3 regions of the Arthrobacter sp. P1_C12_2 genome follow, and region 3 is predicted to be linked to each of the others. Evidence: riboswitches for the same ligand, from Rfam matches in the RefSeq annotation. Region 3 holds a riboswitch; each other region holds the start of a gene.
What was found. A riboswitch is a leader RNA that binds a small molecule or an ion and turns the genes downstream of it on or off. The one in region 3 is predicted to bind cyclic di-AMP.
Positions count from the first base shown of each region.

Region 1: it holds a riboswitch for cyclic di-AMP, as region 3 does, so the genes downstream of both, AC1DZQ_RS18245 (M23 family metallopeptidase) here and AC1DZQ_RS06710 (hypothetical protein) in region 3, are expected to answer to the same signal.
Region 2: it holds a riboswitch for cyclic di-AMP, as region 3 does, so the genes downstream of both, AC1DZQ_RS11570 (aggregation-promoting factor C-terminal-like domain-containing protein) here and AC1DZQ_RS06710 (hypothetical protein) in region 3, are expected to answer to the same signal.

Region 1 is NZ_JBFUAF010000020.1:18,276-28,540, reverse strand. Features, by position in the region: gene AC1DZQ_RS18270 (molybdopterin molybdotransferase MoeA) at 1-239, opposite strand, end outside; gene AC1DZQ_RS18265 (DUF6457 domain-containing protein) at 236-523, opposite strand; gene mobA (molybdenum cofactor guanylyltransferase) at 545-1,216, opposite strand; gene AC1DZQ_RS18255 (HNH endonuclease) at 1,303-1,803, opposite strand; gene AC1DZQ_RS18250 (NlpC/P60 family protein) at 2,025-2,783, opposite strand; cyclic di-AMP (ydaO/yuaA leader) riboswitch at 3,079-3,248, opposite strand; gene AC1DZQ_RS18245 (M23 family metallopeptidase) at 3,385-4,203, opposite strand; cyclic di-AMP (ydaO/yuaA leader) riboswitch at 4,208-4,422, opposite strand; gene AC1DZQ_RS18240 (iron-dependent transcriptional repressor DtxR) at 4,573-5,268, opposite strand; gene serC (phosphoserine transaminase) at 5,610-6,740, shown strand; gene AC1DZQ_RS18230 (MFS transporter) at 6,743-8,116, opposite strand; gene AC1DZQ_RS18225 (DUF3027 domain-containing protein) at 8,161-8,766, opposite strand; gene AC1DZQ_RS18220 (cold-shock protein) at 8,775-9,158, opposite strand; gene AC1DZQ_RS18215 (hypothetical protein) at 9,336-9,569, shown strand; gene AC1DZQ_RS18210 (helicase-associated domain-containing protein) at 9,580-10,265, shown strand, end outside.
Region 2 is NZ_JBFUAF010000009.1:67,846-78,110, reverse strand. Features, by position in the region: gene AC1DZQ_RS11585 (glycosyltransferase family 39 protein) at 1-654, opposite strand, end outside; gene AC1DZQ_RS11580 (bifunctional glycosyltransferase family 2/GtrA family protein) at 655-2,103, opposite strand; gene AC1DZQ_RS11575 (hypothetical protein) at 2,311-2,916, shown strand; gene AC1DZQ_RS11570 (aggregation-promoting factor C-terminal-like domain-containing protein) at 3,008-3,850, opposite strand; cyclic di-AMP (ydaO/yuaA leader) riboswitch at 3,850-4,009, opposite strand; gene AC1DZQ_RS11565 (HAMP domain-containing sensor histidine kinase) at 4,180-5,778, opposite strand; gene AC1DZQ_RS11560 (response regulator transcription factor) at 5,800-6,540, opposite strand; gene AC1DZQ_RS11555 (hypothetical protein) at 6,782-7,711, shown strand; gene AC1DZQ_RS11550 (winged helix-turn-helix domain-containing protein) at 8,258-9,121, shown strand; gene AC1DZQ_RS11545 (dodecin family protein) at 9,451-9,654, shown strand; gene AC1DZQ_RS11540 (SixA phosphatase family protein) at 9,709-10,236, shown strand.
Region 3 is NZ_JBFUAF010000004.1:185,126-195,390, forward strand. Features, by position in the region: gene AC1DZQ_RS06685 (esterase/lipase family protein) at 44-880, opposite strand; gene AC1DZQ_RS06690 (DUF4430 domain-containing protein) at 1,179-1,784, opposite strand; gene AC1DZQ_RS06695 (DNA alkylation repair protein) at 1,911-2,633, shown strand; gene AC1DZQ_RS06700 (cation:proton antiporter) at 2,676-3,890, opposite strand; gene AC1DZQ_RS06705 (hypothetical protein) at 3,887-4,165, opposite strand; cyclic di-AMP (ydaO/yuaA leader) riboswitch at 4,336-4,538, shown strand; gene AC1DZQ_RS06710 (hypothetical protein) at 4,546-5,226, shown strand; gene AC1DZQ_RS06715 (sensor histidine kinase) at 5,368-6,375, opposite strand; gene AC1DZQ_RS06720 (response regulator transcription factor) at 6,368-7,045, opposite strand; gene AC1DZQ_RS06725 (DedA family protein) at 7,051-7,797, opposite strand; gene AC1DZQ_RS06730 (phosphatase PAP2 family protein) at 7,800-8,534, opposite strand; gene AC1DZQ_RS06735 (serine hydrolase) at 8,876-9,961, shown strand; gene AC1DZQ_RS06740 (hypothetical protein) at 9,977-10,265, opposite strand, start outside.

The DNA.
Region 1 (10,265 bases), on a different contig from region 3:
CAGTCGAACGCGAGCTGACGGGCCTCCTGCCAGGTGTGGGCCAGGTGCCCGTGCGGCTCCTCCGCAGTGTCCTCGTCCGCAACTTCCTCGTCCGCAGCCTCGCCGGCCGTCTCGGGGTGCACCGGGTCCTGGTTCGCAGCGTCCTCGCCCGCCGGAATGTGAGGGTCCCCGAGGCCGTCTCCAGCGCCGTCTCTGCCAGGGGCGGTGGTTCCGCTGCCGTCCGGGGCCGCCGCCGTCATGCCCCGGAAGCTTCGGCGGCTGCGTAGTCCGTGGCGAGCCGGCGGGCCACGGCCATCGCGGCCTCCATAGACGCGGAGTCCGTGGCCTGCCCGGAGCCCGAGGCCAGACCGGCGGCAAAGCCGGCAATGAACGTGGTCAGCGGTGCCGCCGGGCGCACCACGGAGTGGGCGGCCACGCCGGCCAGGGCGAGGACCTCATTCACGTCAATCTCAACGTCGTCGAGCTCCAAGGCCTGGAGCAGGGCACGGCACCAGTCTTCCAGCGTTTCATCCTGGCTTTTCACCGTTTGCCTCCATGGTCGAGTTCAGCTGCGGAGAGCCGGGCCGGAGCCCGGACCGCGGTCGGGATTCCTGCCGGATACCCCTAATGCGGACGCGTCATCCCAAGTGTCGACATCATCCGTGGACCCCGGGGGAACGCGAACTTCCCGCACGTCCAGCCTAGCAAGAAGGGCGAAGACCGACGCGTTTTCCAGGCTGCCCCGGGCTGCGGCGTCCTCAACAGAACGTTGTAGCGCAGCTGTGCCATAAAAGCCCGCGAGCGGTTGCTTCCGGCCGTCGGCCGAGACGGCCATGACGCCGTCGCGCCCGTCCCGTTCCGCCGCACCTGCGGCAGACGCGGCCAGCGCCCCGGACAGGGCGCGGACCGCGTCGGCTGACCGCGGCATGTCACAGGCCAGGACCAGGGTAAAGGGAGCGGCTGCTGCGTGCCGGCTCGCGTGGTCGGCGGCCAGGGCGGCAAGCCCCGCGGCGATGGCAGCGGCCGGCCCCGCGAAGGGCGGGTCTTCCCGGCAGGTCAGGACGCCGCCGGGCAAGTCCCCGGGGTCGGGGCCGACGACGACCGTGCGGCCCGCGGCACCCGCGGCCTGCAGGGACCGGCCAAGGAGAGTGGCGCCGTCGTAAATCAGCCCGGATTTGGGCACGCCGCCAAGGCGGGAGGACCTTCCCCCGGCGAGAATGATGGCATCGAACTCCACCGGTTCAGCCTAGCGCGCCGCCTGCTGCCACCGAATCAGGCCTGACCTGCGCCGGCAGCAATTCCAGCGGCTGATCAGGCGGCAGGTCAGGCGGCTGATTCAGGCAGCAGGAACGGATCCCAGGCCGGCGTCGGCTTCTCGAGCTCCTTGATCTGCCAGATGGCCCCCTTTGGGGGCCCCGGAACAAAACCGATCTTCCAGCCCATCTCCGCCGGCGTATGGTCGCTCTTGGCGTTGTTGCACCGCAGGCACGCCGCCACCAGGTTCTCCCAGGAGTCGGCCCCGCCCCGGGACTTGGGCTGGATGTGGTCGATGGTGTGCGCAGCTTTGCCGCAGTAGGCGCAACGGTGGGCATCGCGGCGCAGCACGCCGCGGCGGCTCACCGCTGTCATCGTGTTGTACCTGGGCCGGATGTAGCGGTTCAGCAGGATCACGGACGGGCGGCCCAGAATGTCCTGCGGGCCGACAACGGGGTCGTCCCCTTCGGCCACCACGCTGGCCTTTCCGGTCAGGACAAGGACGAGCGCCCGGCGGAAGGTGATGACCGCCAGCGGTTCATATCCAGCATTCAGAACGAGAGTGCGCATCCGCATACCTCTTCACGGCCGCACCCGCCAGCGGCACGAGGGCCGGCTGCCCTCTGCATGGTCGGGCTATGGATCGACAACACAAGAGTAAACACTCAAGTGCCGGATCACCGAATATTTTTTCACCGGCGCAGTCCTCGGCGCGGAAAGTTCACTGCGCGGCAACGCAAAAGACCCCCGCCAGGAGGCGGGGGTCTTTCGAAAAGTGCTGGGGTTCTTGCTTAGGCGCCGACGCGGATGAAGACCGGGCCGGAGCCGACGTTTACGCTGTACAGCGCGGTGGTGCCGCCGTTCCAGCCGCCGTGCACTGCCATGCCGTTGCCGACGTAGACGGCGATGTGAGCCATGCCCACGCCACCGTTCTGGTAGTAGGCGAGGTCGCCCGGGCGTGCCTCGGCGGCGCTCACGGTGCGGCCGAGGGACAGGTAACCTGCCGGCCAGCCGTGGTAGTGGATGCCGGCGGCGGCCAGGGCGTTGGTGGCGAGGGCGGTGCAGTCCTGCGCCACGCCGATCTGTGCGTAGGCAGCGGCGGCGATGGTCGCGCCGGCGCCGCTTCCGATGCCGGCGGGGGCCTGGGCAGCGACGCCGCCGCTGACGCCGAGCTCGGTGCCACCGGCGCGGGAGGCCGTGGCGTCCTGGACCTGCACGACGGGCTTGGGAGCCTCGACGACGGGAGCCGGCGTGGTGGTCACGGCGGGCTTCTCGTAGGAGATCGCGATGGTGGAGGCGGCCGAGATGGTGGCCGGAGCTGCGGACTGGACTTCCAGGGCCGAAGCGGAGGTGGATTCGCGCTGAACATTGGTTTCAGCAGCGTTGGCTGCGATTCCACTGGTCAGGACCAGACCGGAAGCTGCGGCGATGACCGCGGCCTGACGGCCCACGCCGCCGGCGTTGTCGCCGACAGCCTTGGCAATAACAGCCAGCGAGTTGGTCTTGGTGACCTCGGCGCGGTGCCGTGCAACGTTTGCACGAGTAGTCATTAAGTTCTCTCTTTCGTGATCCTTGGACCGCGCGCTTTCGGGCACGGGCTGAGGACGCTCCGGCATCTTGGGGGTACGCCGGATCGCCCCGAAATGGGTTACTTAGCGAAGGGTGTACTGCGAAGACGCGCCAAAAGCGGAAACTGCATGCTGTCCGGGCTCGGTAGAGATTGAGCCTGCGGAACGTGATCCAATCCGGGCGCCGGCAAGGGCGGCACGTGATGTGGATTCCAGCGGGCTCGACAGAGCCTCGCCGGTGCGCATGCGCGCAGAATTGTGGCGTGAAGACACGAAAGTAGCCTCTCCCAATGCCTGCGAGGTGAGCTGTCGGATTCGGATGGGAGTCACCCGGCCGCGCTGCTTCCTGGGAAGCTTTGCGACTTAACCCCAAGGCCTTCTTTCGAAGGCCAAAATTGGTTCCCCCGCCCCTGCCAGACGATGTAATGCGAACGGACCTTGAGCGGTGGCAGAGCTAGGCAATCCACTCAAGAGCGCCAACTTCGGAAAAGTTGGCGTGCTTCAAACCCTACAGCAGTCTGGATTCAATGTCACATTCAGATCACGGCGTGTCACAAGAAGATGAGAGCAGCCCATCGTCTTTTTAGAGCCATCCGAGCGGGTCAACGACGTCGCCGTTGACCATCACTTCAAAGTGGAGGTGGCAGCCCGTGGAGGCGCCGGTGGTCCCGCTCATCGCAACGACGTCACCGCGGGATACCTTCTGGCCGACGTGGACCGAGGCCGAGGACAGGTGGTTGTACGTGGTCTCCAGGCCGTTGCCGTGGTCGATGACCACACGGTTTCCGCCGCCGAAGGGATGCCATCCGTTGAAGGTCACGGTGCCGCTGGCGGCTGCGTGGACCGCCGTGCCGCACTGGGCGGCGAAATCCTGGCCGCGGTGGAACTCCCCCGCGCCCCCGGTGATGGGGCTGACGCGGTAGCCGAAGGGCGAGGCCGTGACCAACTGGTCCAGCGGCGCACCAAGGGTGCCCGCCGATGCCGCGCGGGTGATGGTGCCCACAGACTGGGCGCTCAGCAGCTGCTTGAGCTTCCCGTCCGGATCGCCCTTTGTGGTGACGGCGGTGCGGCTGAAGTCAACCTTTGCAGCCGCGGCAGCCGTGACATCCGGCTGCACGGCAGCCGAGAGAGCCCCGGATCCGGCGTTTGTAGCCATCACCGGGCTCGTGACGGGGACCGTCACGGTAAGAACCAGTCCAGTTGCGGCCAGTGCGATCCCGGCCTTCTGCCCTACTCCGCTGGCCGCGGCAAATTCCGTTACCTGACGGAACGGACTGCGCCGGCGCCGCCGTTCATCGCGGTGCACGTCACGCGGGCGTTCGGCCATGTGCTCGACGACAGGACGCGGCTCCGGAGCGGGACCGGTCGCGCGGCGACGGCCCCTGGCGGTCTGGGTGGTCAAGAACGGTTCCTCTCTGGAGAGCCTGCGAAGTTAGCTGTCGGATTCGGGTCAGAGAGATCAAAGACCCGGTCCGCCGTTGCAAGCAGCCAGGCACAGAGGCATCCCCAGGGGATTCTTCGGTGGAAGCTGCTTGCCGCTGACGGACTTCACCCCGAGGCTGCCGAAGTAGCAGCCGAAAGTGGTTCCCCCGCCCCTGCCAGAAGGTGGTTCTGCGACTGATCCGCTGGCAGGGCTCGGCTTCGGATCAGGTAACGCTTTGGTATCGGTACTGGGCACTAACTATAGGCGATTAAGCCGCCCGGTAATAAATCCGTAATCGCAATTGTGCACAACTCATGGGTCGTCCCATGACCGGCGCATTGTGGCTGGTCAGGCGACTGTTACAAAGACATGCGCGGCAACCTCGGGCGGCAGTTCCAGGGCGCCCTCGATATCGGGGACGCGGACCGAGATGTACTCCCCCACCCGCTCCAGCGAAACCAGCGCGCCAGGCCTGATTCCGCCCTCGTCGAGCTGTGCCAGAAGCTCCGGTTCCACCTGGATCGGCTCCGCGAGCCGGTTGACCGTGACCCGCGAACTTGCACCGTAGCCGGCCATGGCCTCCAGCAGGTTCACGGCCCTGTCCGCGGGGGCGCCATTGGGCACGCCGCCCAGATCCGCAAGCCCTGGAATCGGGTTTCCGTAGGGTGAGACTGTCGGGTGGTTGAGCATCTCGAAAATTCTGCGCTCAACGCGTTCGCTCATGACGTGCTCCCAGCGGCACGCTTCCTCATGGACGTAGGCCCAGTCGAGCCCGATCACGTCCGCGAGGAGGCGTTCGGCCAAGCGGTGCTTGCGCATAACGCCGATTGCGCGTTTCCGTCCGGTTTCGGTCAGCTCAAGGTGCCGGTCGCCCGAAACAATCACCAGCCCGTCGCGCTCCATCCGGCCGATGGTCTGGGAGACAGTGGGGCCGGAGTGCCGGAGCCGTTCGGCGATGCGGGCGCGGAGGGCAACGATGTTTTCTTCTTCAAGTTCCAGAATGGTCCGAAGATACATCTCCGTGGTATCGATCAGATCCGTCATTCAGCTCAGCTCCTCGAGCGCAGTCCTAGCGTCATTCCCACCGTACCGCGTGCGGGCTGCATGCAGGATGCGCCCTGGCGGGAACCGCCGTACGTCAGCTGCTAGCCTAGCCTATTTTGAATTACTCCGGATAATTTTCGATCGGCCCGGAGCCCGGTCCCAGCCTCCGCCGGCCAGCCGTTCCCGTGCGTCTCAATGACCGGACTGTGACAGGCCTTTTTCCGTATCGCCGGGGGCTGTCAGGCAGAATGAAACAGGCAGAATGAAAAGGGTGTCCGTGTAGCCATCCCTGCCCGCCACCTCCCAGCCACGCTACGAACCAGCCGAAAATTGGAGCCACTGTGAGCGACACCAGCATCACGATCCCCGCCAACCTCCTGCCCAAGGACGGACGGTTCGGCGCCGGCCCGTCCAAAGTCCGGCCGGAACAGATGGACGCCCTGGCCGCGGCATCGTCGAAGCTGCTGGGGACCTCGCACCGCCAGGCACCCGTGAAAAACCTGGTCGGCTCGGTACGCAGCGGCCTCAGCGAATTCTTCCGCGCCCCGGACGGCTATGAAGTGGTGCTCGGGGTGGGCGGATCCACCGCGTTCTGGGACATTGCCAGCTTCGGACTCGTGGAGAACAAGGCGCAGCACCTGTCCTTCGGCGAGTTCGGCTCGAAGTTTGCCTCGGCTACCAACAAGGCGCCGTTCCTCGCCGAGTCCTCCATCATCAAGGCCGAACCAGGCACCCGCCCCACCCCCCGGGCGGAGGCCGGCGTCGACGTTTACGCGTGGCCGCAGAACGAGACCTCAACCGGCGTTGCCGCCCCCGTCCAGCGCGTGGCAGGCGCCGACGAGGGGTCCCTGGTGCTGGTGGACGCGACCTCGGCCGCGGGCGGGCTGGACGTGGACGTGGCGGAGTCCGACGTGTACTACTTTGCGCCGCAGAAGAACTTCGCGTCCGACGGCGGCCTGTGGCTTGGCCTGTTCTCCCCGGCGGCGCTTGAGCGGGCGGCACGGATCAAGGCCGGCAACCGCTGGATCCCCGACTTCCTGGACCTCCAGACGGCGATCGACAATTCCCGGCTGAACCAGACCTACAACACCCCAGCGCTGGCCACCCTGGTGACGCTGGATGCCCAGGTGCAGTGGCTCAATGCCAACGGTGGCCTGGACTTCGCCGCCGGCCGGACCGCGGATTCTGCCGGCCGCATCTACCGCTGGGCCGAGGCGTCCGGTTACGCCACACCGTTCGTGGCCAGGGCCGAAGACCGTTCCAACGTGATCGCCACGATCGACTTCGACGAATCGATCGACGCCTCGGCCATCGCCAAGGTGCTCCGCGCCAACGGCGTCGTCGACACCGAGCCGTACCGCAAGCTGGGCCGAAACCAGCTGCGCATCGCCACCTTCGTGGCGATCGAGCCGGCCGACGTCTCGGCACTGCTCGAGTGCATCGATTTCGTTGTGGCAGAACTGAAGAAGTAGCCTCAGCGCCCGATGGCGTCGTCCCGGCCGCGTGCCGGGGCGGCGCCGTCGTCGTTTCCGGACTGGCGGTCCGGCAGGCGGTCCGGCTGCCCGTCCGGGCGGGCACCGGCCGCGCCGGTCCGGCTTTCGACGCGGAAGTACCGCAGCCCGCGGGCGCGGCGGTTGAAGTGGAGCCGCAGGTGTTTTGCGCGGATGATCCACACCAGCCCGATCAGGGCCGCCAGCAGGCCGGCGCCTGCGGCCACCGCCATGGACCAGCGGGGGCCGGCGGTGTTAGCCACCCAGCCGACGAGCGGCGCCCCAATGGGAGTCCCGCCCATGAAGATTGCCATGTAGAGGGCCATCACCCGGCCCCGCATGACGGGGTCCGTGGTGGTCTGGACGTACCCGTTGGCGCTCGTCATCATGGTGATCGCGAACAGCCCCACGGGAACCAGCGCGACGCCGTACCAGAAGTAGTTCGGCGCCATCGCGGCGATGCCCGAGGTCACGCCGAAGGCACCGGCCGCCCCGAAAATGACGCGGAGCCGTGGCTTGCCGCGGCCGGCGGACAACAGCGCCCCGGCGACGGAACCGATGGCCATGATCGAATTCATCAGGCCGAAGGCCCCCGCGTCGAGGCCGAATTCCGTGCCCACCATGGCCGCGATGAACAGGGCGAAATTCAGCCCCAGGGTTCCCACGATGAAGATCGCGACCAGCACCACCACGAGATCCGGACGGTACCTCACATAGCGCAGCCCCTCCCGGATCCTGCCCTTGCCCGCCGGCGCCCGCGGCAGCCGCCGCAGCGACGACGCCGGGATCTTCGCCAGGCTCAGCAACAGGGCCACGAAGGTGAGCGTATTGATGAGGAAGACCCAGCCGGGCCCGACGACGGCCGTGAGCACGCCGGCGACTGCCGGGCCGATCATCCGGGCGACGTTGAAGGACGCGCTGTTGAGGGCCACGGCATTGGAGAGGTAGTCGTCCTGGACCAGTTCCGAAACGAAGGTCTGCCGCACAGGGGCGTCCAGGGCGGAGACCACCCCGAGCATCAGGGCGAAGGCGTAGACCTGCCAGAGCTGCGCCGCGCCCGTGACCACCAGGATGCCCAGCCCGGCGCTCAGCAGCGCCATGGCGGACTGGGTCAGCACCAGGAGCCGCTTGCGGTTGAAGCGATCGGCGACCAGTCCGGCCACAGGTGCCAGGAACAGCTGCGGGCCCAACTGCAGGGCCATCGTGATTCCCACCGCCCCGGCATCGTGCGCCGTCAGGTGGGCGAACACCAGCCAGTCCTGGGCGGTGCGCTGCATCCAGGTGCCAATGTTGGAGATGAGTGCGCCAACGAACCAGATCCGGTAGTTCAGGATATGCAGGGACTTGAACGTGGACATCAGCCCCAGCCCTCCCCAAACACGCTCCCGGACGCTTCCAACCGCTAGTCGGCCTCGCCCGCGGAGCGTTCCCGCTCGTCGTCGTTCGCCTCGTCGGCGTCGTCGTTCGTCGCCGCGGCGTCGGTCTCAGGAGCCTCGTCAGCGTCCTGCTGGTCAGTATCCTGCCGATCAGTGGCCGACGGCGTTTCGGAGCCGGACGCCTCGTCGGCGGCCTCGTCAGCCTGCGCGTCTTCCGGGCGGACCCGCTCGGCCCACGGAACCCAGGCCGGTGCCAGGATGGAGTCTTCGGAGGGCAGGAGGCCGAGTTCGTCCACCGTGACAACCTTGGACCGCGAGTTGCGGGTCAGCACGGCGTACCACTGCCAGCCCAGATATCCGGGCAGCCTGGATTCGAACAGGTGGGTCACCAGGCGGTCGCCCTCGCTGCGGGCGCCGATGTGCTCGCCGATCTGCTCGGCGGGGGCAATGCCCTCCACCGCCGTGCGGGCGACGTCGACGGCGGCGGCCAGGAAGGCGTCAGGCTTGCCGGTGCGCCAGGCGGGTACGCCGGCGCGCGGGCGGATTCCTTGCTTGGAGCCGGTTGCCTTGGCTCCGGCAGGCGCTGTGGGTCCGGCATCCGGCGCCGGCAACTGATCAGGTTCCTGAGTCATCAAGAGCCTTATACGTCCAGCTCGTCGGCAACCTTACGGAGGGCCGCTGCGATCGCCTTGCCCTTGTTGCCTTCCGGGTACTTGCCCGCGGACAGGGTCCCGGACAGGTTGTCCAGCACGCTGACGAGGTCCTGGACCAGCGGGGCGAGGTCCCTGGCGCTGGGCCGCTTGGCCTTGGCGATGGACGGCGTCTTGTCCAGTACGCGCAGGCCGAGGGCCTGGGCACCCTTGCGTCCGTCGGCTACACCAAATTCAACACGCGTTCCGGCCTTTAGCTCCGTGATGCCCTCAGGCAGCGCGGACTTGGGCAGGAAGACTTCCTGGCCGTCCTCGCCCGCGAGGAATCCGAAGCCTTTTTCCTTGTCATACCACTTGACCTTGCCGGTAGGCACGTAATCAACCTTCTTCGTTCTGCGGGGACACGGCCGGCGGTCACCGCATCCGCATGGATACGCGGGTTCAGGGTATGACTGCCTGGACCGTGTTGGTCTGTATCTCCAAGGTTATCCTGCCTGGTTCACTTTAGCGGCTTGAGGCGCGGGGGATGCTGGACTGTTAGCGTTGCCCACATGACACTGACGCGTTACCGGCGGCCCCTCATGATCGTTGCGGCCACGCTTGCTGTGCTGTCCCTTGCTTCCGTCGGCGCCGTCATGGCCATGGCCTTCAACAATGCCGTGGCACCTGCCTGGATTACCTCGACGGCCCTCTACGGTCTCCCGATGGCATTCCTGCTCATGGTGGCGCTGGTGGTGGACGCTGTGGCTGCACGGCGCCGCCCACGCGGGCCCGGCGAAAGGTAACGTTGGAGCGATGTCTCTCATCCGCGCGCTCAGCAAGGAACTTCAGGCACGAAGCGACGAATCGTTGCGGGCCTTGTTCTCCGCGCGGCCGGACCTGATTTCTCCCGGCGTCCCGGACTTCGCCGCCCTCGCCGCCCGTGCCAGCGGACGCGTCAGCGTGCAGCGGGCGCTCGAGCGGCTCAACCGCCCGCAGATGCAGGTTCTGGAAACGCTGCACCTGTGCACCAACGCCGATACCGGGCACAGCGCATCGGCGGCGATGCTGAAGAAACTGATCAACGGCTCCTCGGTTGCCGCCATCGACCGGCTCCTCCATTCCCTGCAGGATCTGGCCCTGGTCAACCGAGCCGATCCGCCGCACGGCGCGACTCCCGCCGCCGCCAAGCAGCGCCACTACCTTCCGGTCGGCAGCCTCAAGGACGTGATCGGCATCTACCCTGCGGGGCTGGGGCGCAGCTACACCGAACTTGTGCGGCTCCAGCCCCCGTTTGCGCAGCGCGTGGTGCAGCTGGTCGCGGAACTGCACCGCGGCGGGGCGTCCATCTCCCCCGCCACGACGCCGATGGAAGCAGCCCTGTCCCTGCAGCACTGGACTGCAACACCGGAATCGCTCCAGCAGATCCTGGCCACCGCACCGGATCGGACCGCCGCCCTTCTGGCCCGGTTCGGGAACTGGGCGATGGGCGCCGTCCCGCA
Region 2 (10,265 bases), on a different contig from region 3:
GGCGAGCCACTTCCAGCCGGCCTTCTCGATGGCGCGGGTGGTGAGGTAGGCCGCCAGCACCAGGCACAGGGTGAGCATCGCGTCCGGGTTGTTGAACCGGAACATGAGGGCGGCCACCGGGGTCAGCGCCAGGGCGCCGCCGGCGAGCAGGCCCGCGGCCGGTCCGGACACCCGCTTGACGGTCAGGTAGAGGAGCCCGACGGCGGCAACTCCCATGAGCGCCTGGGGAATGAGCATGCTCAGGGCCGAGAAGCCAAAGATCCGTCCCGCGAGGGCCGGGATCCAGAGGGCGGCCGGCGGTTTGTCCACCGTGATGGCATTACCGGCGTCGAGGGAGCCGAAAAGCAGCGCGGTCCAGTCCTTGGTCCCGGCCTGGATCGCCGCCGCGTAGAAGGAGTTGGCGTAGCCGGTGGCCTCCAGGTTCCACAAATACAACGCCGCGGTAACCGCCAGGAGCAGCGCCGCCGAGGGCCGCACCCAGCGGGGCTGCGGTCCGAACAGCAGCCGGCCCCGGCGGCCCTGGGCTGCCGTCGCCTGGGCTGCGGGCCGATGGGGCGCCGTTTCGGCGTCCCCGGGAACCGGGCCGGGCGTGTCCTGGGCGGCTGGGGGGCTGCCGGCCGGGGCTCCGGCGGTGGGGCTGATGGTTGCCGTCATTTACTTGGCCTTTTCTGTGCGGGGGAGGGAAGGACCGGGGGCGCCGGGCGCCGGAAGGGCCTGCGTGGGCCGGTGCCGGAATACCACCAGCCGGAAAAGCAGGAACTTCACGGCTGTGGCGGCCAGGTTGGCGGCGGTGACCGTGAGCAGTTCAAGCCAGCGGTCCGGTGCCGCTCCCGACGCGGCGTGAACGAGGGCGAGCGCGCCCGAGGTCAGGGCCAGTCCGATGCCGAAGACCAGCAGGCCCTCGAAGTGGTGGCGTGCCGCCTGGCTGCTGCCCTGAATGCCGAACGTGAAGCGCCGGTTGGCCGCGGTGTTGGCCACGGCGGTGGTGAGCAACGCGAGGAAATTTGCCAGCTGTGGGTCCATGAACCCGCGGCAGAGCAGGAAAATCGCCAGGTAGGCCAGGGTGGAGGCCACCCCGATGCTGCCGAAGCGGACGAGCTGTCCGAAGAGGCTTCCGCCCGGGCTTTGTTCCTGGGCCCGCGAGGCGGCCGGCAGCGGTCCGCGGGCCAGGGCGGCGCGCAGGTCGGGAACCGGGATCCGGCCCGAGACCAGGTCCCGGCTCAACCGTGCCATGCCGCGCAAGTCCGCGAGGGCCGTCTGGACGATGTCCACGCTGGAATCCGGGTCGTCGGTCCAGTCCACCGGGACTTCGTGGACACGCAGGCCGCACTTTTCTGCCAGGACCAGCAGCTCGGTGTCGAAGAACCAGGCGTTGTCCAGCGTGTGGGGGAGCAGCTGCCGGGCCACGTCCGCCCGGATCGCCTTGAAACCGCACTGCGCGTCACTGAAGTGGGCGCCCATGAGGGCCTGCAGCAGGAAGTTGTAGCTGCGCGAGATGAATTCCCGCTTGGGTCCGCGGACGACGCGCGAATTGCGGGTCAGCCGCGTCCCGATCGCCAGATCTGAATGCCCCGAAATGAGCGGGGCGAGGAGCGGCCCGAGGGCCGCCAGATCAGTGGAAAGATCCACGTCCATGTACGCCAGGACCGGCGACGGCGAGGCCAGCCACACCTTGCGAAGCGCGTTTCCGCGGCCCTTTTCGGCCATGTGGACCACTTTCACTTCGCGCAGCTCGCGGGCTACCCGTTCCGCGGCCTTGAGCGTTCCATCGGTGCTGGCGTTGTCCGCCACGGTGATCCGGAAGGAATGCGGGAAGGCGCCGAGCAGGTACGCGTGGAGCCGGCGAAGGCAGGCTTCGAGGTCCCGTTCCTCGTTGAAGACCGGGATGGTGACGTCCAGCAGGGGCGTGCTGGCGCGCGTATCAATGGCTGTGCGCCGGCCGCCGGGGCCGGTCAGCGCCCCGGCGAACGGGCCCGGGACGGGCGCCTCGGCCAGCGCGAGCCCCGAGGGTGCAAGTTCTGACTGGGCGGGGGGTGCCGCCGGGCCGGCCGGCGTCGCCGCGGAGCGGGGCAGGGTTCCTGTGGCCTGGTCTGTGAATGTCATGGCTCAACTTTCCCGGCGGCCCATATGAGGGCTTTAGGGTCAAGCTGTGCGGGGGCTGTGGAAGTCGGGGCGGCCGTGTGGGCCGGGCCTGGCTACGCACAAAGGGTGTGGGCCAGTAACTGCCGCGGCATGCCCGGGGGCGGCTGGGATAGGCTCGCTTGGGACCGGAACAAGCATTGATTCCAACTGTAAGGGGCGGGGAATTCCTTGGATCTACTGGGCGGCATGGGCCGCGACGAACTCCGCATCTTTTCTTGGGTTGCGGCCACCGTCTTCGCGCTTGTGGCCGGCGTCTGGCGTCCGCGCAGGCTCTATTGGACTGCGCTTGGTTCCGTCCTGCTCTTCGCAGCCCTCAACGCGGGTGCCGGGATCTACGTCCTGAACCATTTCGGTGATTCGCGCTGGTCTGCGGGGGGAGAACCGCCGCTGAGCGCTCCGTCGTTTTCCGGGACGCCTGTCGTGGGGCAGTTTCTGGGCCCCCTGGACTCCGCTCTGAACGGAGTGGTCGGTGGGGTGAACGAGTTCCTGGCATTCAAGCAGGCACTTCCCGTAGCGCTGGACTTCCTTGCCGCGTCCGGCTGGGCCCTGCTGGTGTCCTTCCCGCTTGCCATTCTCGCCGCCGGCATCAGTTTCGCCGTGGCCAGGCGCCGAACGGCGGACTTCGAAAAATACCGTGCCACCGTTGACCTCCTCAAAGATGAGCTTGAGCAGGTCAAACGGCAGATCTCGTCAGGGAATTCCGTCTACACGGCACTCCCTGCAGAGGACGAGGTCACTGATGTGCGGCCCAGACTGACGCGCAACGTCCGGTGAACACTGCCGCCATTCTCGGCTAACAGTCACACACAGAAAGCCCCGGATCCGTGCGGATCCGGGGCTTTCTTTTGGGCCGGTTAGTGCCGGTTTAGTACCAGTTGTGTGCGTAGTGGAAGTTCAGGGCGCCGCAGGGGGAACCGTAGCGCGACTTGACGTAGTTCAGGCCCCAGTTGATCTGGGTCCGGTAGTTGGTCATGTAGTCGGCGCCGGCGCTCGCCATCTTCGTGGCGGGCAGGGACTGGACCACGCCGTAGGCGCCGCTGCTCGCGTTCGTGGCGGTGGTCTTCCAGTCAGATTCCTTGGTCCACAGCTTGTGCAGGCACTGCATCTGGCCGGGTGCCCAGCCATAGCTGCCCAGCTGGGACGCGGCGTAAGCCTGGGCCCCGGCGGGATCGTCGACGGCAACCGGTGCCGCTGCGGGAGCGGGGGCTGCCTCGGGAGCCGGGGCAGGAGCCGGTGCCGCTGCGGGAGCGGGGGCTGCCGCGGGAGCCGGAGCAGGAGCAGGTGCTGCCGCGGGAGCAGGTGCGGGGGCGGCTGCCGGGATGGGAGCAGCGGGGGTGTGGATCAGCGCTTCGACTGACTTAACCTCCGAGATCTGGGGAGCCACGTTCTTTTCCAGCGTAGCGGTCAGCCCAGCCACCTGGACCCGCTCGAAGTTGAGCTTGGCCAGCGGGTCGGCAATTGTGGCCCTCTGGCTCGCAACGTTCGCCGTGTGGGGGCCCGGCTCTGCCGCCTGGCTGGCGGCGCCGCCACCCAGCAGCAGCGCGCACGCGGCGGTGACGACGGCGGCACGGCGGCCGGTGATGCCGAGCCCGGTGCCCAGCCGGGACAGGGCGGAGGCCTGCGTGGCTGGTTCGGCGCGGTGGCGCGACTTGGTGGAACGGGAATGGGAATCGCCGTCAGGGCGCGTTTGTACCTGGAAATCAGTCATGGTGGCCTCTCAACGCCGGCGGAGTTAGCTGTCGGGTTCGGATGAGGTCATCCGGCCGCACGGAAAATCACGTGTCGGCTTCACCCCGAGGGCGCATGAATGCAGAATGCCCGGGAACTCTGGGTCCCCCGCCTCTGCCTGGTCCAGCGGAATCCGGGAAGCGGCAGAGTTTGGCGTCCGTCCGGATATGCGGCACCAATGGCGGCGCACGCTAAAGACGCTACAGGACCCAGCCACATAAGTCACATTTTGGTAACAGGAGTCACAGCGCCGGGGTGTCGGCTTGCGCTGGATTTACCGGCACGGCCGGCCCGGCGTTCTGTGGCTGGTTACGCCGCCGGCGGCGCCGCGGGCAGCCGCACGGCGAACTCCGTGCGGCCCGGCCGGGACGTGACCTCGACGGTTCCTCCGTGGGCCTCCACGATCGACTGGACAATGGACAGGCCCAACCCGCTGGTGCCCTCGGAAGTCGGCGCGGCAGTCGCCGTGCCCTGACCTCCGCGGCTCCCGGAAGCGGCGCCGGAAGCCGAGCGTGCGCCGGCCCCGAACCGGGCTCCCGCCGTCGCTACGGCTGAGTTTGCCGGGATAGCGGCGGGGTTGGTGCGCGCGGCGTCGGCCCGGGCGAAGCGGGCGAAGACCCGGCCGATGAATTCCGGAGCGATGCCGCTGCCGTTGTCCGTCACGGTGACCACGGCGCTGCCATCAGCCGACCGCATGACGCCGGTGACCACCTTGGTCCCGGGATCCGTGTGCTTGCGTGCATTGGACAGGAGGTTGGCCAGGACCTGGTGAAGCTGGGTCGCATCACCGCGCACCACCACGGGTTCGTCCGGAAGCTCCAACTGCCAGACGCGGTCCGGGGCCATGACCTTCTCATCGCTCACCGTCTCGATGGCCAACTGGGTGAGATCGACGTCGGAGATCTTGAGCGGCTGTCCCTCGTCCAGGCGGGCCAGCAGCAGCAGGTCCTCCACGAGGGTGGTCATCCGCTCGGACTGGCTTTGCACGCGGGCGAGGGATTTCTCGCCGTCGGGGGTGAAGTGCTCGGTCATCCGCATCAGCTCCGTGTAGCCGCGGATGGCCGTGAGCGGGGTGCGGAGTTCGTGCGAGGCGTCGGCGACGAACTGCCGCACCTTCATCTCGCTCTCCTGCCGCGCCTCGAGGGCGTTCGAGACGTTGTCCAGCATCTGGTTCAGCGCGTAGCCCACGCTGCCCACCTCAGTTCCGCGATGGGCCGCCGACGCCGGGACGCGCACCCCGAGCGCCACCTCGCCGGCGTCCAGCGGGAGACGGGAGACCTTGGTGGCCACCTCGGAGAGCTGTTCCAGCGGCTTCATGGTCCGCCGGATCAGGGCCGTGCCGGCCAGGCCGATCAGCACGAGTCCGCCCGCAGAGACCACCACCATGGTCCACACCAGCGAGGCCAGGGTGCTTTCCTTTTCCGCCAGCGGAAGCCCGGTGACAATCACGTCGCCATAGGGTGCCCGCACGGCCGTGAGCCGGTACGCGCCGGCCGAGAGGGTCCGGTCCACGGGCGCACCGTTCGGGGTGAGCGCCAGCAGGACGGCGTTGTCGTCGGGGGAGAGGCCCCTGCGGGTGGCGTCCCCGGCCAGGAAGCCGGCGCTGCCGACCTCGCCGTCTTCCAGACGGGCGTTCAGCGTCCCGACGCCCTGCCCACGGGCTTCGAGGGGGTCGGGGCGGCCGCCCGGGTTACCGGGCACGGGCCGGCCGAACTCGCTGGAGCGGTGAGAGGCATTGCTGAGCTGGTCATCGAGCTGCCGGGTGAGGAACAGGTCCATGGAGGCGTAGCTGAACAGTCCCACAGCGCCGCAGATGGCCACGAGCAGTGCCATGGCGACCAGGACCAGCCGGGTGCGCAAATGCCACGTGGACGGGTTGCGCCAGTCGCGTCCGGGGACGCGGGTCATGCCGGAAAGTGTGGGCACGGATCAGTCCGCCGGTTTAAGGACATAGCCGGCTCCGCGCACCGTGTGGATCATGGGAGCGTGGTTGGCGTCGACCTTCTTGCGGAGGTAGGAAATGTAAAGTTCGACGATGTTCGCCTGCCCGCCGAAGTCATAGTCCCAGACCCGGTCCAGGATCTGGGCCTTGCTGATGACCCGTTTGGGGTTTTCCATGAGGTAGCGCAGCAGCTCGAACTGCGTGGCGGTCAGGTGCAGCTCCTCACCGGCCCTGGTGACTTCGCGGGTGTCGACGTTGAGCACAAGGTCCCCCACCACGAGTTCGGCGGTGTCCATGGCGGCCACTCCGGAGCGCTGGACCAGCCGGTGCAGGCGCAGCAGCACCTCTTCCATGCTGAACGGCTTGGTGACGTAGTCATCGCCGCCGGCTGCCAGTCCGGTGATGCGGTCCTGGACGGCGTCCTTGGCCGTGAGGAACAGCGCCGGCACTTCCGGCGCGAACGCGCGGATCCTGCTCAGCAGCTCGACGCCGTCGAACCCGGGCAGCATCACGTCCAGCACCAGCACGTCGGGGCGGAATTCCTTGGCTAGCCGGACGGCTCCGGGACCGTCTTCGGCCACGGCCACGGACCAGCCGGCCATCCGCAGGCCCATGCTCATGAGCTCGGAGAGGCTGGGCTCGTCGTCCACCACCAGCGCGCGGATGGGCGAGCCGTCCGGATGCGTGAGCTGGGGAAGGTTGTTAGTCATGGAGTGCGAAGTGGCCATGGGACAACTCTCCGATCTGCCGGTTAGGCGGGGCTTTGGGGACCCTGTGCGGCACCTGTGAATCCCAGCCTAGCGAGCTGGATGCCGTTCCGGGGCGGCGCGGGCCGCAACGGCCACGCTCAATCCGGCTTTCCCGTCCTGCCCGAACGTCACAGGCCCGGCTGTCGGCCCGCACAGCCCAGGCACAGGATCCCTCAGCACGCTGGGGTCAACACCGATCCGCACCCTAAGGAGAAACACCATGAGCGGTCAGCATCCCGGAGCCGGTTCCGGACCAGCCCTCGAGCCCGCCCCCACACCCACAAGCGGCGCAACAGCTGCGCCAGCGCCGGTGACAGCGCCCCCTGCTGCCGTGCAGTACGACGCCGGACACCTCGACGGCGGTCATCTCGACGGCGCCCGGCCGGCAGCGGGCCCTGCCCCGGGCTGGGGCGCACCCGTAGTTTCGGAAGTTCCGGCATCGGCGCCGGCGTGGAGCATGCCCCAGCAGGAGCCTCCGGCGCCTGCGGCCGCCGCGGGCTGGGGCGCGCCGGGAACCGCCGCCAAGACGGGCTCTGCCGCCAAGCCCTGGACGCTCAGGCGCGGGCTCGCCGTCGCCGGAGCCGCGGCTGTCCTCGCGGTCGGCGCCGGCGTGGGCGTCTACGCCCTGACCTCAAGTTCAACGGCAGCCAATGGCGCTGCCGGCACGGCCGCCGGTGGGGCGGCGGGCGGCGCAGCCGGCGGCCAGGGGTTCGCCCCGGGCGTGCCGGGCTCTGCGCAGGGCGGATTCGCGGGAGGCGGCATGCCGGGACAGGGCGGCCCCGGCGACTTCGCAGCCGGTGGGATGGGCAGCGGGCTTTCCGCGGCACTGCATGCCGAATACGTGGTGCTGCAAGGAAGCGGGTACGCCACCCTGGCCGAGCAGCTGGGCACAGTGAGCGAGGTCAGCTCTTCGTCCGTGACGGTCAAGAGCAGTGACGGGTTCACGCGCAGCTATGCGCTGGGCAGCGACGTCGTGGTGAGCAATTTGCAACAGCGGCGCCAGCAGGCCGGCGGCACGGGCACCCAGCTGAGCGTGGCGGACATCGTCGCGGGCGGGACCGTGCGGATCGTGGCGGCCAAGGACGGTTTCGGCTACACGGCGTCCTCCGTCGTGGTCGTGGCGGCGACGGCCACTGGCCAGTCCAACTGACCCGCCGCAACCGGCACTGCCGCCGTGCCTGTCCGGCGGCAGTGCCGGTTGCCCACTCCGTGGACCGCCTCGCGGGAAGCGGCGGGAAGGCCCGGTTTTGCCTCAATTGCCATACTGTGAATGATTTTCGCTACTTTGCGGGCATGTACGAATAATGTTCGGGAAAGTGCACTTCCTGACCTTCCGGTCAGTAAAACACTTGTTATTTTATCGCAGCCGCAGAATTGTGACTTGCGCTACATTTCCCGGATCTGTCTCACTATGTGGAACTTGGGGTCCATTGTTACTTGCACGTTTACATTGTTACGTTGCACACTTCAATTGTGAACAAGAACTCAACAGCACCTGCAGCCGCAGCTTCCTGGATCAGCACACCCGCTGGTACCGAGATGCGCTGTTGTCGAATGCACGCCTAACTTTTACACCCCGAAGAGTTTCTAGGCATTCGCCCCCCAGCCCAGAGTCGGGCGCCCCTCCCCAATTTCATTGCGGGGAAAGAAGCATTCGAGCCGCGATGACGGCCATTCACATTGAGGTAAGCAATCCATGTCAGTTGCATCCGGATACGTCCACATCTCCGTCCGTAACGCCAGCAAGGCCGGCCAGGCCTCCGGGATCCGCCAGGGCTTTGGCGGCCGCTCCGCATTCGCCCCCGCCGGATCCACCGGCAGCTTCCCCGCCCCCGGATATGCAGCGCAGGGCTACAACCCGGACTCCTACGGCCAGCTCCGTGCCGTTCCGCCCGCCCCCGCCACGGCGCCTACCCCCGTGATCGCCCCGGGTGCCGGCAGCCCGGTCCGTTCGGCGCCCAGCGACAACGTCGCCCGCGGCTTCGTGCTGTACATGGGCATTGATGAGGAAACCGCAGCTGCGGCCGGCACGTCCATCGCCAAGCTTGCCCAGGAAATCCGGGCCTACGCGCAGTCGCTCGTTGCCGGCGCCGAAAGCTATGCCGCCGTCGCCGTCGCACCGGCCAGCGCCCCGGGTTCCGCTCTCGACGTCGTCCGCTCGACGTTCGGTGACCCCACAGCCGGGGCCCGCCAGCGCACCGAGGCCGCGCGCCTGCAGCAGCCGCAGGATCCGCGGCCGTCCGGCGTGCTGATCGACCTCGCCCGCCGTGAGGTGCACCTCGACGGCGAATCCCTGAACCTGACGTTCAAGGAATTCGAGCTCCTGAACTACCTGGTGGAGAACGGCACCCGCACCGTGGGCCGCGACGAGCTCCTCGAAGGCCTGTGGCGGAACGCCGAAGAGGTTCCGAACGAGCGGACCATCGACGTGCACATCCGTCGCCTGCGTTCCAAGCTCGGCCGCCTCGCCAACACCGTACGCACCGTGCGCGGCCAGGGCTACCGGTTCTACGAGCACCCCGAAGTAGTGGTCTGGGCCGCTCCGGAATACTCGATCTAGTCTTTAGCCCACGCAAAGCGTCCGTTCCTGAACTGGGGCGGGCGCTTTCGCGTTTCCGGAGCGCGTTCACGCGCTCCGGGCGACACTTTGCCGTGCCTTAGACACCTCCTTCGTTCCTCAGTCGGCGATGCGGCACTACGCAAAGTGTCGCCCTCCGCGCTTCCGGGATGCGCCTTTGCGCTTCAGCGCCCGCACTGCACGTTGGGGGCTTTGGGTGGGATGGCTGACGGGTTTTTGCCTCCGCGGCAGGTGGGTCGCGGTTGGACTCTGTTGCCTTTCGGGGGCGCGGCGTAGTCTCGGACCGTTGAGCCGACTATTGGGAGGAAGACATGTCTGTTGCACGGATTACTACCCTGAGCGCGAACTCCAAGACCTCGTTTGATGCTGCCATCAAGGAGGGCGTCGACCGGGCCAATAAGACCCTTCGCAATGTCACCGGGGCGTGGGTGAAGGAACAAAAGGTTGAAATCAGCGACGGCGCCGTCGTTGCCTGGCACGTCGTGCTGGAAGTGACCTTTGTCCTGGAGGGCTGAGGAGCGCTGGTGGGGTGCGCGCCTGTGGACCGGCCACCGCACTAGGATTGGGGCATGAGCGCGCATCACATCAAACGGCTGGTGATCATGCGGCACGCCAAGTCCGACTGGCCCGGCGGGGTTGCCGACCACGAACGGCCGCTCGAAGAGCGCGGGCACAAGGATGCGCCCGTCGCCGGAAAGTGGCTGCTCAAGCACGGCGTGGTCCCTGATTTCATCCTCTGCTCCAGTGCTTTGCGGACCCGCCAGACCTGCACGTGGGTGTGCCACGCTCTTGGGGACAAGGCGCCGACACCCAAGCTCGAGGATGGCCTGTACGCCGCGTCCGCCTTGCGCATGCTGGCGGTGATCAACCACGTCCCGGACACCGTGACCACCCTCATGGTGATTTCTCACATGCCCGGGGTGCAGGACCTCGCCATGCACCTGGCGTCGCGCGACTCCGACCACGATGCCTACATGGACGCCGCCACGCGGTTTCCGACCAGCGGGCTGACCATCCTGGAAACCGAAAAGTCCTGGGCCGAACTGGACGGGCAGGACGCCAAGCTGACCCACTTCAAGGTCCCCCGCGCCAAATAGCCGCAGGTCCGCCCCGGTAAGGGCTGCGG
Region 3 (10,265 bases):
CGGCGAGGATTCTGTATGGCGCCGTCGCCCCGGGGTCCCGCCGCTACGTGCAGCTGGGCTGATATGCCGGGTTGCCGGGCCGGCCGGCCGGCTGCCCCAGTGCGTCGGAGACGAGACGCTGGGTGACGGGGTCGTTGGGAGCCTGGTCGTGGTCAATCACGTCGGCCGGGCACTTGTCCTGGATGGTGATGTTGGTAACCTGCCGGGCAGGACCGGCGAGGAACTGGCTGGGGTAGGGCGTCACCACCTCGTCGTGCGTCGTGGAGATCACCGTGTACGCGGGACCAGGAACCGTGTCACCAATGGAGTTGAGCTTGGCGAGGAATGGTGAACCTGCCTGCTGGTCGGCGCAGGCTTGGCAATTGGACCCTCCCACTGAGGTCGCCGGCGGCACGCTGTCCGGAGAGGGGGTGATCAGCCCGCGGGTGCCGTGGTTGGAGGGCGCAATGCCCACGAGGTGGTTCACCTTGTTCGCACCGCCGAGGAATCCGAGGTAGTAGCGCGGCATCATGCCGCCCTGGCTGTGGCCCACGAGATCAACTTTCCTGGCACCCGTCGAGGCCAGCACTTTGTCGACAAACGGGGCGAGCTGGCGGGCCGAGTCTGCCACCGGGCCCGTGGCATCGACGCCGTTGGTCGCACCGTAGTTGAGCGCGTAAACGCAGTAGCCCTGGCTCTTCAGCGCCGGCGACATCGTCGCCCAGTTCTTCGCCATGTTCTCGAATGTTCCCGGCACCAGGATTACCGGGTAGGGGTGGCTTGCCGAGGGCTTGCAGGACCAGTCATTCGCGCCGGGCGGCGAAACGTCAACGGCATCGGCCTGGGCTGCCGGCACGCCCAACAGGGATGCGCCAAGCAGCGCCAAGGTTGCGGATGCCAAGGTTGCGAGTGCTGCGGGTTTTCTGCGGTGGGACACTGATTACCTCTTCGGTTGGACGCGTCATCTGTGACGGCCTGTGTGATCGGAAGTGAGGTAGGGGATCTGCCCCCGCTGTGATCCGGCTCACTCCTATCACTTCAGCCTAGGAAAGACGCTCCGCGGATCACGTCACCATGCACGTCTGTGCATACCTTTACGGCGGCAGCAGTGCCAGGCGGGGTTGAATGGTCAGCCTGCTGCACAATTGTGCAGACTTTGGGGTTCGAGGGGCCCGCCGCCCGCCGAGCCTCCGGTCGCCTCACTCCCCGGACGGGAAATCGTAGGAGGCCGGGACCTTCGCCGGCGCGGTGCCGTAGGACAGGACGATCTCGTCGTGCGCCTTCAACGGGAGGTCACGGATCCCGGCGTCGTACTTCTTGCCGTTCACGTAAAGGGTCCAGCCGTCCAGCGGACCCTCCCCGGTGCCGGCGGCGCCGCTACCACCGAGGACGCCCCATTCGGTCAGGAGCTGCCCGAGGGTGAAGACCTGGCCCGCGGTGGGGGACTCGATGTGGACCACGCCTGTGGTGTCGTGCGTGTGCAGCGCTGAGATGCCGTTGGCGCGGTGGTCAGGTCCGGCCGTGATGCCGATATTGGCCGGAACCGCGACGGGCTTGCCGTCCTTCAGCACGTCCAGATGCGCGTGATAGTGGTCCACGTTGCCCTCCGCTGTCAGTACCGCGAGACCGGCCTGGGCGATCCGGCCGGGCGCCCCCGCGATGTCCAGGGCAAAATCAGGGGCCGACGCCGCGGAGGCCGCGGGGGACTCAGGCGACGGTGCAGTCGACGGCGCAGGGGCGGCGCACGCTGCCACCCCCAACGTCACGGCGGAAAGTGCGATGGCGAGTGTCAGCTTGGTGTGCATGGTTGCGTGAACCGCTTTCGATCGGAGACTGTCCAGATCAGTCTAGGCAGATGGCCCAGACCGCCCGCTCAGGACAGCGTGGCACCCCCGTTTCCGCCGCGAACCGCGAGGGGAAAGGATGGGCATGTGAGTGATGCCGGCGAATTCATCGACCTCTCGCTGCAGCGGGAAGCTTCCTGGCGCCGTGCCGAGGAGCTGCAGTCGCGGCTGGAAATGGAGCCAGGGGGCAGCGGCCTCCGGTTCTACGGCACCTCCGTGGGTGCCGTGCGCGGCACGGTCCGGGATGCCGGCCGCCGCTATTCCGGGCTGTCCCGCGATGAGGTCACCGCGCTGTGTTCCGAACTGTGGGGTTCGGAGCTGTGGGGCTCCGAACTGTTGACCGTGCCGGTTTTCGAGCGCCGGCTGGCCGCGGTGGTCCTGCTGCAGGCCAATGTGAAGGTTTTGACCAACTCCGACCTCACCCGCTTGGAGGGCTTCATCCGGCAGGCGCGCATGCGGGACCTCGTGGATCCGCTCGCCGTCGACGTCGTCGGGCCCTTGGTGGACGGCCTCGACGTTCTGGCCAGGGTGCGGGCTGACAGTGTGCTGGACCGGTGGGTGCGCGAGCCGGACGCCTGGCTGCGCCGGGCTGCGCTGCTCTCGCCGCTGCTGGCGCTGCGCGCGGGCAAGGGGGACTGGGACAGGTTCGTCCGGCACGCCAACGCGGTGCTCGGCGGCCCTGGCGGGCCGTTCGACGCCGACGCTGACGCCGACGCCGAGGGGCGTGCGGCCCGGGACGCGGTCTCCCGGGTCCTGGCAGAGATGGCAAAGCGGAGGCCGGAGCTGCAATTCACGCCTCTTGGAGATTGACGATCCGACCCAACTACCGCCGATCGGCTGTAGTTCAGATATTCAGACTTTCGGATCTCCCGGACCGCCCGGATCGCCCTGCCCGACGGCGCTGCCGGCTTCCCCGGACCTGCCCCCGGTATTTGCCGGCAACGCGAACGTCCTGGCCGCCCGTGACCCGGCCACAGCGCCCGCGGCGATGGTGACCAGTGCACCCACCAGCAGGGCAGCGGCCTCCCCGGGGAGCAGGACCTGCAGCTGCGTGCCGATGCTCGCCGCCGCCACCGGCACGCCAAGCTGGGCCGCCGACAGCACCCCGAGGGGCAGCGGGAGTCCCAGGAACGCCAGGCCGGCGTGCGTCAGCAGGGCCCCGGCTCCCAGGGCCAGGCCGAGGGCAATCATGTCAGGATGCCCGGCCAGGTCCTTGAGCGTCAGCGATGCACCCAGCCAGACGAAGAACACCGGGCCAAGGAAACCGTCGCTGAGCGCGAACAGTTGCCGGGCCAGCCGCCTCGGTTCGCCGACGGCAGCCATCACCAAACCGAAGGAAAAGCCGGCCATCATCACCGACACGTTGCTGTACGTCGCCAACGCGGCGAGTGTGAACAGCACGGCCAGCTGGATCCGTAGCTCAAGGGCAAACTTGCGGTTTTCCGAGAGCCGGTGCACGCGCCCGCGGATTCCTCTGCCCTCCAGCCAGCGCAGCACAAAATAGAGTGCCACCGCGCAGCCCAACACCGTCAGTACGCCTAAAGCCGCGCGGCCGGCGTGGGGCGGGTCCACCAGGAGCGGCAGCGCCACAATGCAGGCTGTGTCGGCGATCGCCACCTGCGCCGTCATGGCGATGACATCAGGGCCACCCAGACGCAGGGAGTCGACGACGGGAAGCACCAGGGCGGCCGACGAGGACGCCAGCAGCACGATGTAGAGGGGAGCATGTCCAGTCCCGAACAGCAGTCCGATGCCGGTTCCGACTGCCACTGCGGCCGCGGCGGCCGCAATGGCCCGGCGGGAGCCGCTGCCGAGGGCGGGCCGGATCTGCGGATCCCTCACCGGAACATGGGTGCCGGCTACAAACATCATCAGCGCAAATCCGATGTTGGCCAGCAGGCTGAACGTTGGGTCCGCGGGGTCCACCAGGGCCAGTCCCGAGCGGCCGATCGCGATGCCGGCCAGCAGCTCACCCAGCATCACCGGCAGCCGCCAGCGCACCGGCAGGGCCAGCAGGGGGCCAGCCAGGGCCACGACGGCGATCAGCGCCAGGGACAGAAATGTCACGGCTCGCCGCGGCCTGCCTGCCCCGGACCCGACCGCCGCTCCACCACCGCGTAGGCCTTCCCGTCCAGGAAGGCCCAGTCATTGACCACCATGTACCCGAGCGCGTCCACCCGATCATTCAGAACGTGCTCGTCGAAGCCTCCATCGCGCGGTTCCGCGTCCCATGTGGTCACGTGGACGTCCCCGCCGTCTAGGATCAGCAGCTCGGTGTTGATGTCGAAATCCTCTTGGGGCTGTTTGCTCAACTGGCAGATGGCGACACAGTGGCTGTTCATTTCGGGCCTCCGCTTCGGCGTGGTGCTGATGGCATCATCCTATGTTCGGAATAGGCGRCGCCCTATGGGCAATTCGGGGACGGCACAGTGCCCCCGTTACCTGAATGTGACATTCGGGTGCGGTTCGCGCTACGGTTGATGAGTGCCTGTTGTCTCCGATACGGGCGCTCCCCAGCCGATTGCCTAACTCTGCCGCGGCCCGGGGGTAACTCGCATCAACGTCCGGCAGAGACGGGGAAACCACTTTTGATCTGCTGATATGCAGGTCTTGGGGTGAAGCCGCACAGTGCCCGCCACGACGGGCCCGGGAGTGCGGCCGGGTGCCTCCCATCCGAATCCGACAGCTCACCTCGCAGGCATTGGGAGAGGCTACATTTTTCATGACTTCAGTCAATACTTTTGCGCGCCATGCCGCCGTCCTCGTCGCCGCATCCGGCCTGGTCCTGACCAGCGGAATGGCCGCCAACGCAGCTACTGCGCCTGTGCAGCGTGACTCCGCCCCGGCGTCGAATATTAACGTCAAGGGACAGGTCAGCGCCCCCGTCAGCGCCGATTCAAGCGTCAAGATCAGCTTCGAGCGCCCCGCAGTCGATTCTGTCGCCGCGCCGGTCATCGAGCAGCCCGTTGCGCCGGCGCTGGCTCCCGCAGCAGCCCCGGCAGCAGCGCCCAAGGTGGCAGCCAAGGCAACCGTCCAGGTGCAGGCCGCTCCGGCCGCAGCTCCGGCTGCAGCCCCGGCCGCTGCCGGTGGACGCAACGCCATCATGCTCTCGGCCGCGTACAGCCAGCTGGGCATCACCCAGGACTGCACCGCCATGGTGGAAAAGGCCCTTGGCGCTGCGGGTAAGCCTGTTGGCGACATCGGTCCCCGCGCGTTCCTTGGTCTTGGAACCGTTGTGGCCACGCCGCAGCCCGGCGACATGGTGGTCCAGTCCGGCCATGTGGGCATTTACGCCGGCCACGGCCAGGTGGTCAGCGGCGGCATGAACGGCTCGAACCAGACGATGGTTCACCCGCTGTCCTGGCTCACCGCGACCGGTGGCGTGACCTTCGTCCGCGCCTAAGCCGCACGGCCCCTCCCGGGGCCAGGCAGGCCGGGAAGACCGGCGATCGATTCCCTTGGGGGCAATCGATCGCCGGTCTTTCCTGTCTCCGCCGTCGGGGATCCGGGATCCGGGTGGGCGTCTTTCCCCGGCACAGGATCCTCAGGGATTCCCGCTCCCACTGAGCGGAAGCGTCAACTTCATGACGGTTCCCTCGTCGCCCGTCGCGGCCACCTCCACGGTGCCGCCGGCAGCGACGGCAATCTCACGGACCAAGGCCAGGCCGATGCCAAAGCTCCGCTGTCCCTGTGAGCTGCCGTTGCCGGCGGTCCTCACGAACCGGTCAAAGATCCGGGCCTGATCGACGCCGGTGATTCCGGTCCCCGAGTCCGCGACGGTGATCACGGCGCGTCTGTGCTCGACAGAGGTCGTGATGGACACGTGGCCGCCCGGAGGCGTGTGGGCCAGCGCGTTGTCCGCCAAGGCCAGCACGGCACGGCGCAGCGCATTCTTCTCGATCCGGGCCAGCGGCCGGGCATCGGCGGAGAAATCCAGGCGCACCTTCCGCTGCTCTGCCACCGGCTGGAGGCTCCCGGCGACGCTGGCGGCAGCGTCGGCAAGGTCGGCAGGCGGTGCGGAGCGGTCCGGGGCCGCCGCGGTCGCTGCGAGGAGCAGTTCGTTGACAATCCCGGTCAGCGTCGCGGCGTCCTCCCGGATCCGGGCCAGATCCTGGCTCTGCCTGGAACCGGGCACGGTGTTGCGCTGGGCCAGCTGGATCCTGGTGTCCAGGATGGTCAAGGGGGTACGCAATTCGTGGCTGGCGTCCTGGACGAAGCGCCGCTGCCTGGCCAGTGCGTCACCGAGGGGACGGATGGCGCTGCGCGCGCTGAGCCACCCGACGATGCCGGCCAGCAGGATTCCTGCCACCCCGGCGATGACCATGGCTTCGAGGACATCCTTGGAATCCAGGTACGCGAAGGCCGTTCCGGCCGCTGCCGAGCCCGGCACTTCGGGATGGGCCAGTTGATTCATGAGGTACAGCGCCGTGGCCGCGAGGAGCCCGAGAACCATGACCGCGCACGCGGCGCTGATCCGCAGCGCGACCTTGAGGGAGGCCCTGCGGAGGATGGAGTGGTCCGGATTTCCGCCGGCGGGCCCGCCCTCACTCATGCGCATCGCCTATCTGGTATCCGAGGCCGTGCACCGTGCGGATCACGGCTTTGGAGATTTTCCGGCGCAGGTGATGAACATAGGTATCGATCACGCCGGGCTGCTCCGAGACGTTGAAGCACGCCGCGAGGAGCTCGTCCCGGGTGAAGACGCGGTCCGGTTCCGCGGCCAGGGCTGCCAGCAGTTGGCCTTCCTTCGCGGTCAGCGACACCGTTTGCCCGTAGACGGAACGGACGGAACGCTGGGTCGGGTCCAGTTCCCAGTCCCCGATCGCCACCGGTGCCGGGGCCGAGGGAGGGAAGGTCCGCGTCAGTGCGCGCAGGCGTGCTGCCAGTTCACCGGCGTCGAACGGCTTGGTCACATAATCGTTGGCGCCGGCGTCAAGGCCCCTGACCTTTTCGTCGGCATCGCCCAGCGCGGTCAGGATCAGGATGGGCGTGGCAATGCCTTTCGACCGCAAAGCCGCGATGAGGGCGATGCCGTCCATGAAAGGCAGCCCGCGGTCGACCACCATGACGTCCCAGCTCCCGGTCAGCCCCTGGTGGAGGCCATCACGGCCGTTGGTGACCAACTGGACCCGGTAGTCCGGGTCCAGGAGCTCGGCGATGAGCGGTCCCAGAACGGCGTCGTCCTCGACGAGCAGCAGGGACGGGCGGTCAGCAGTAGTCATGTCAGCTATTCTTCCGCGGCCATTTCCTCAGTCCGCAGTCCGTCCCCGGTTCCCGCGGCCGTGTCGCTTGCCGCTGCGACTGAGGCTACTGCGGCTGCGCCGCGGCTGTTGCGGCGGCGCTTGAGGAGCTGCACCACCCACGGCACGACGGAGATGAGGACCATGGCGACGGCGATGACGTCAATATTCTTGGCGACGATGTCAAAGTGTCCCAACCAGGTGCCAAGCATCGTCACGGAGACGGCCCACGCCGCCGCGCCGGCGACATTCCACAGGGTGAAGGACTTGTACTCATAGCGCGCGATCCCGGCGGTAAGCGGAGCAAACGTCCTGACCATGGGGACGAAGCGGGCCAGCACGACGGCGGCCCCGCCGTGGCGGCGGAAGAAGTCCTCCGTAGTGCTCAGGTGTGCCGTCTTCAGGATCCGGGCATCGTCCTTGAACCATCGCCGGCCAAATTTCCGTCCCAGCATGTAGCCGACCTGGTCCCCAGCGACGGCAGCCGCGGTGACGACGCCGATCAGCACCGGCAGCGTCAGGTGCAACTGCTGGTGCAGAAGGCCTGCGGTGAACAGCAGCGAGTCCCCGGGCAGGAAGGGAAAGAGCACGCCCGATTCGATGAAGACCATGAGCGCGATGACGCCCAAAGCGGCCGGGCCCAGCCCGGCGAGCAGGCTTGCCGGGTCCAGCAGTGAGGGCGTACCGGCGGCGTGGGCGGCCGGCAGGAAGGCAAAGACGTCCAAGACGGGCATGCTCATTTCTCCTCAATACTTAGCGGCCGGACGCCGGAAGAGGCACCAAGTCGATCCGCGACCCGCGGCGCCACAAGGTTCCAGAGTCCCGTAAGCAGGACCACCGCGGCGCTCGCGGCCAGGAACGACGCCGCGACATCGGTGGGGTAGTGGACGCCGATATACAGCCGCGACCAGGCGACGACGAGTGCCAGCGCTGCCGCACCGAAGGCGGCGATCTTGGCCCAGCGGGTTCCCCGGGCCAGGAAGTACAGCGCGAAGCCGAGTGCCACCGCAAAGGACACGTGGCCGCTGGGGAAACTGTCGGAGCCGGTTTCCGGAGCCAGGGGATCGAACAGCAGGGCGGGGTTGGGCCGCTGGCGGGCCACGATGATCTTGAAGAATTCACTCGCCACCCAGCCGGAAGTTGCCACGAGGCCGAAAGCGAGCGCCTTGACCAGGCCGCCACGGAACAACCAGATGCAGAGCGCAGCGGCGCCAATCAGCGAGAGACCTGCCACCGGGCCAAAGACGACATTCAGCGCCATCGCGACGGCGGTAAGGGCGGCGACATGGTGGTGGCTCAGGTCCTGGTCGACCCCGAGTTCGGTGGCGCTATAGCCCGGCGTCAGCTGCGCCGCCAGGCCCAGTGCCACGACGGCAGCGGACAACAGGACGCCCAGCACTAACCAGTGCCGGACCTGGGGGAGGGCCCACAACCGCGGTGCCGCGGTGGGACGGACGGCGTCGGGACGCATGGCCGGACGGCTAAGTGCTCCATCGCGGCTTGGTGCTGCATCGCGTCTAACAGGGGCGGGTCCAGTCATGGGATCCTCCGGCTCGGGACAAGCGCCCGGACAGGCGCCTGCTCCCACTCTTCCGCCAGGCTGTTAAGAAACGCTTAAGAAGTGCTGTGCCGAGGTGTCGCCAGGATGATTTTCCGCATCTCCGCTCCTGACGTTTCCTCCAGAGTACGCCGCGGCTTTGCAGGGCAGACGCACTTATTCTCGAATACGTGCCCTTGCGCGGGAAGCCGCAAGCGGGAACAATGCAGGGAACCTATGGCCCCACCGCGGTCAGTCACCTTCGGGGAAGTACGATGCCTGCGAACGATTCGAACACCAGCCCAGGGCCGGTCCGGATGCCTGAGCCGACGCCGCGCCACTACCGCTCCGGCGGGCACCGGACAAGCGACGGATCCCAGCCCGGCCCGCGGTCCCTCGCCCGGCGCGAGGGGAGGATCCGGCGGCAGTATCTGACGGCGGCCGCCGTCGCACTTGCACTTGTAGCTGCCGGCGGCGTGTATGCAGGCGTCCAGGCAGGGCTACCGGCTGACCCGCCGGCCGCTGCGGCGACGCCGTCAGCCGCCGATGCCGGCCGGACAGCTCCGACGGCATCTGACCTGCCCGCAACTGCTTCGCCCGTGGCGACCACCGTCCCGGCGCCCGCCGCGAAGCCCGCTGAGCTCCCCGCCGTGCCTGCCGTCGCGGTCCCGGCCATTGATCCCGAACTGGACAGCCAGATCAACGCGATCATCGCGGCCAACAGTGCCTATGCCCTGGGGGTGTCCTTGATCGATATCTCCGACGGCGTGGTCCACGGCTATGGGGCCCAGGACAAGTTTGTGGCCGCCAGCACGGCAAAGATCCTGGCCGCGTCGGCGTATTACCACCTCGTGGAGACCGGCCGCGCCTCGCTGACGGCCCCGATGGGCGCCTCGACGGCCGGCGCCCAGATCCGCCAGATGGTCCAGCAGAGCAACAACGATTCGTGGGCGCTGATCCTGCGGGCGGTTGGCCAGCGGGGCATCACGGATTACGCCGCGTCGATCGGGATCACCTATGACCGCACAGTGAACCTGCTGACCCCCGCAGAAATGGCCAGGACCCTCCATCTGCTCTACACGGGAAAGCTGCTCAATGCGCGCAACACCGCCCAGCTCTTGTCCTATATGCAGAACACCAACTTTGAGACACTGATCCCGCCTGCGGTTCCGCCCGGGGTAGGGATTCACCATAAGTATGGGCTGCTGTTCGGAAACCTGCATGACGCCAGTGTCCTGGACAGGGGCGGCCGGGCCTTCGTGTTCGTCGTGTACACCCGCGGCAAAAATTACTCGGATATGGGCCCCCGTACCCAGATCATTCAGCAGCTCACCCGGACTGTGACCGCCGCGTTGTTCTGAGAGTGCCATTGGTCTTCAGGACCGGGCACAGGACCTTTCGGTGGCCCTTTCGGTGGTGCCGTAGACGTCAGGGCTGACCTCATAGCCGTGACGGTCCTGCGCCAGGGCCCGCTTGTTGACGGCGGCCAGGGCAGCCGCATCCAGCGTCGTTGTGGAGTCGAGGTCCAGGACTTCCTGGCTGTCCCCACCGGAGGCCGTTACTTTGAAGTTCCCCTGTCCGGCGCGGTAGTACTTCTGCTGATGGCCGGCCGATGGCCCTTCGAGGGGGTTGAACTCGTCGATCTTCAGAATATTGGCTTTCCGG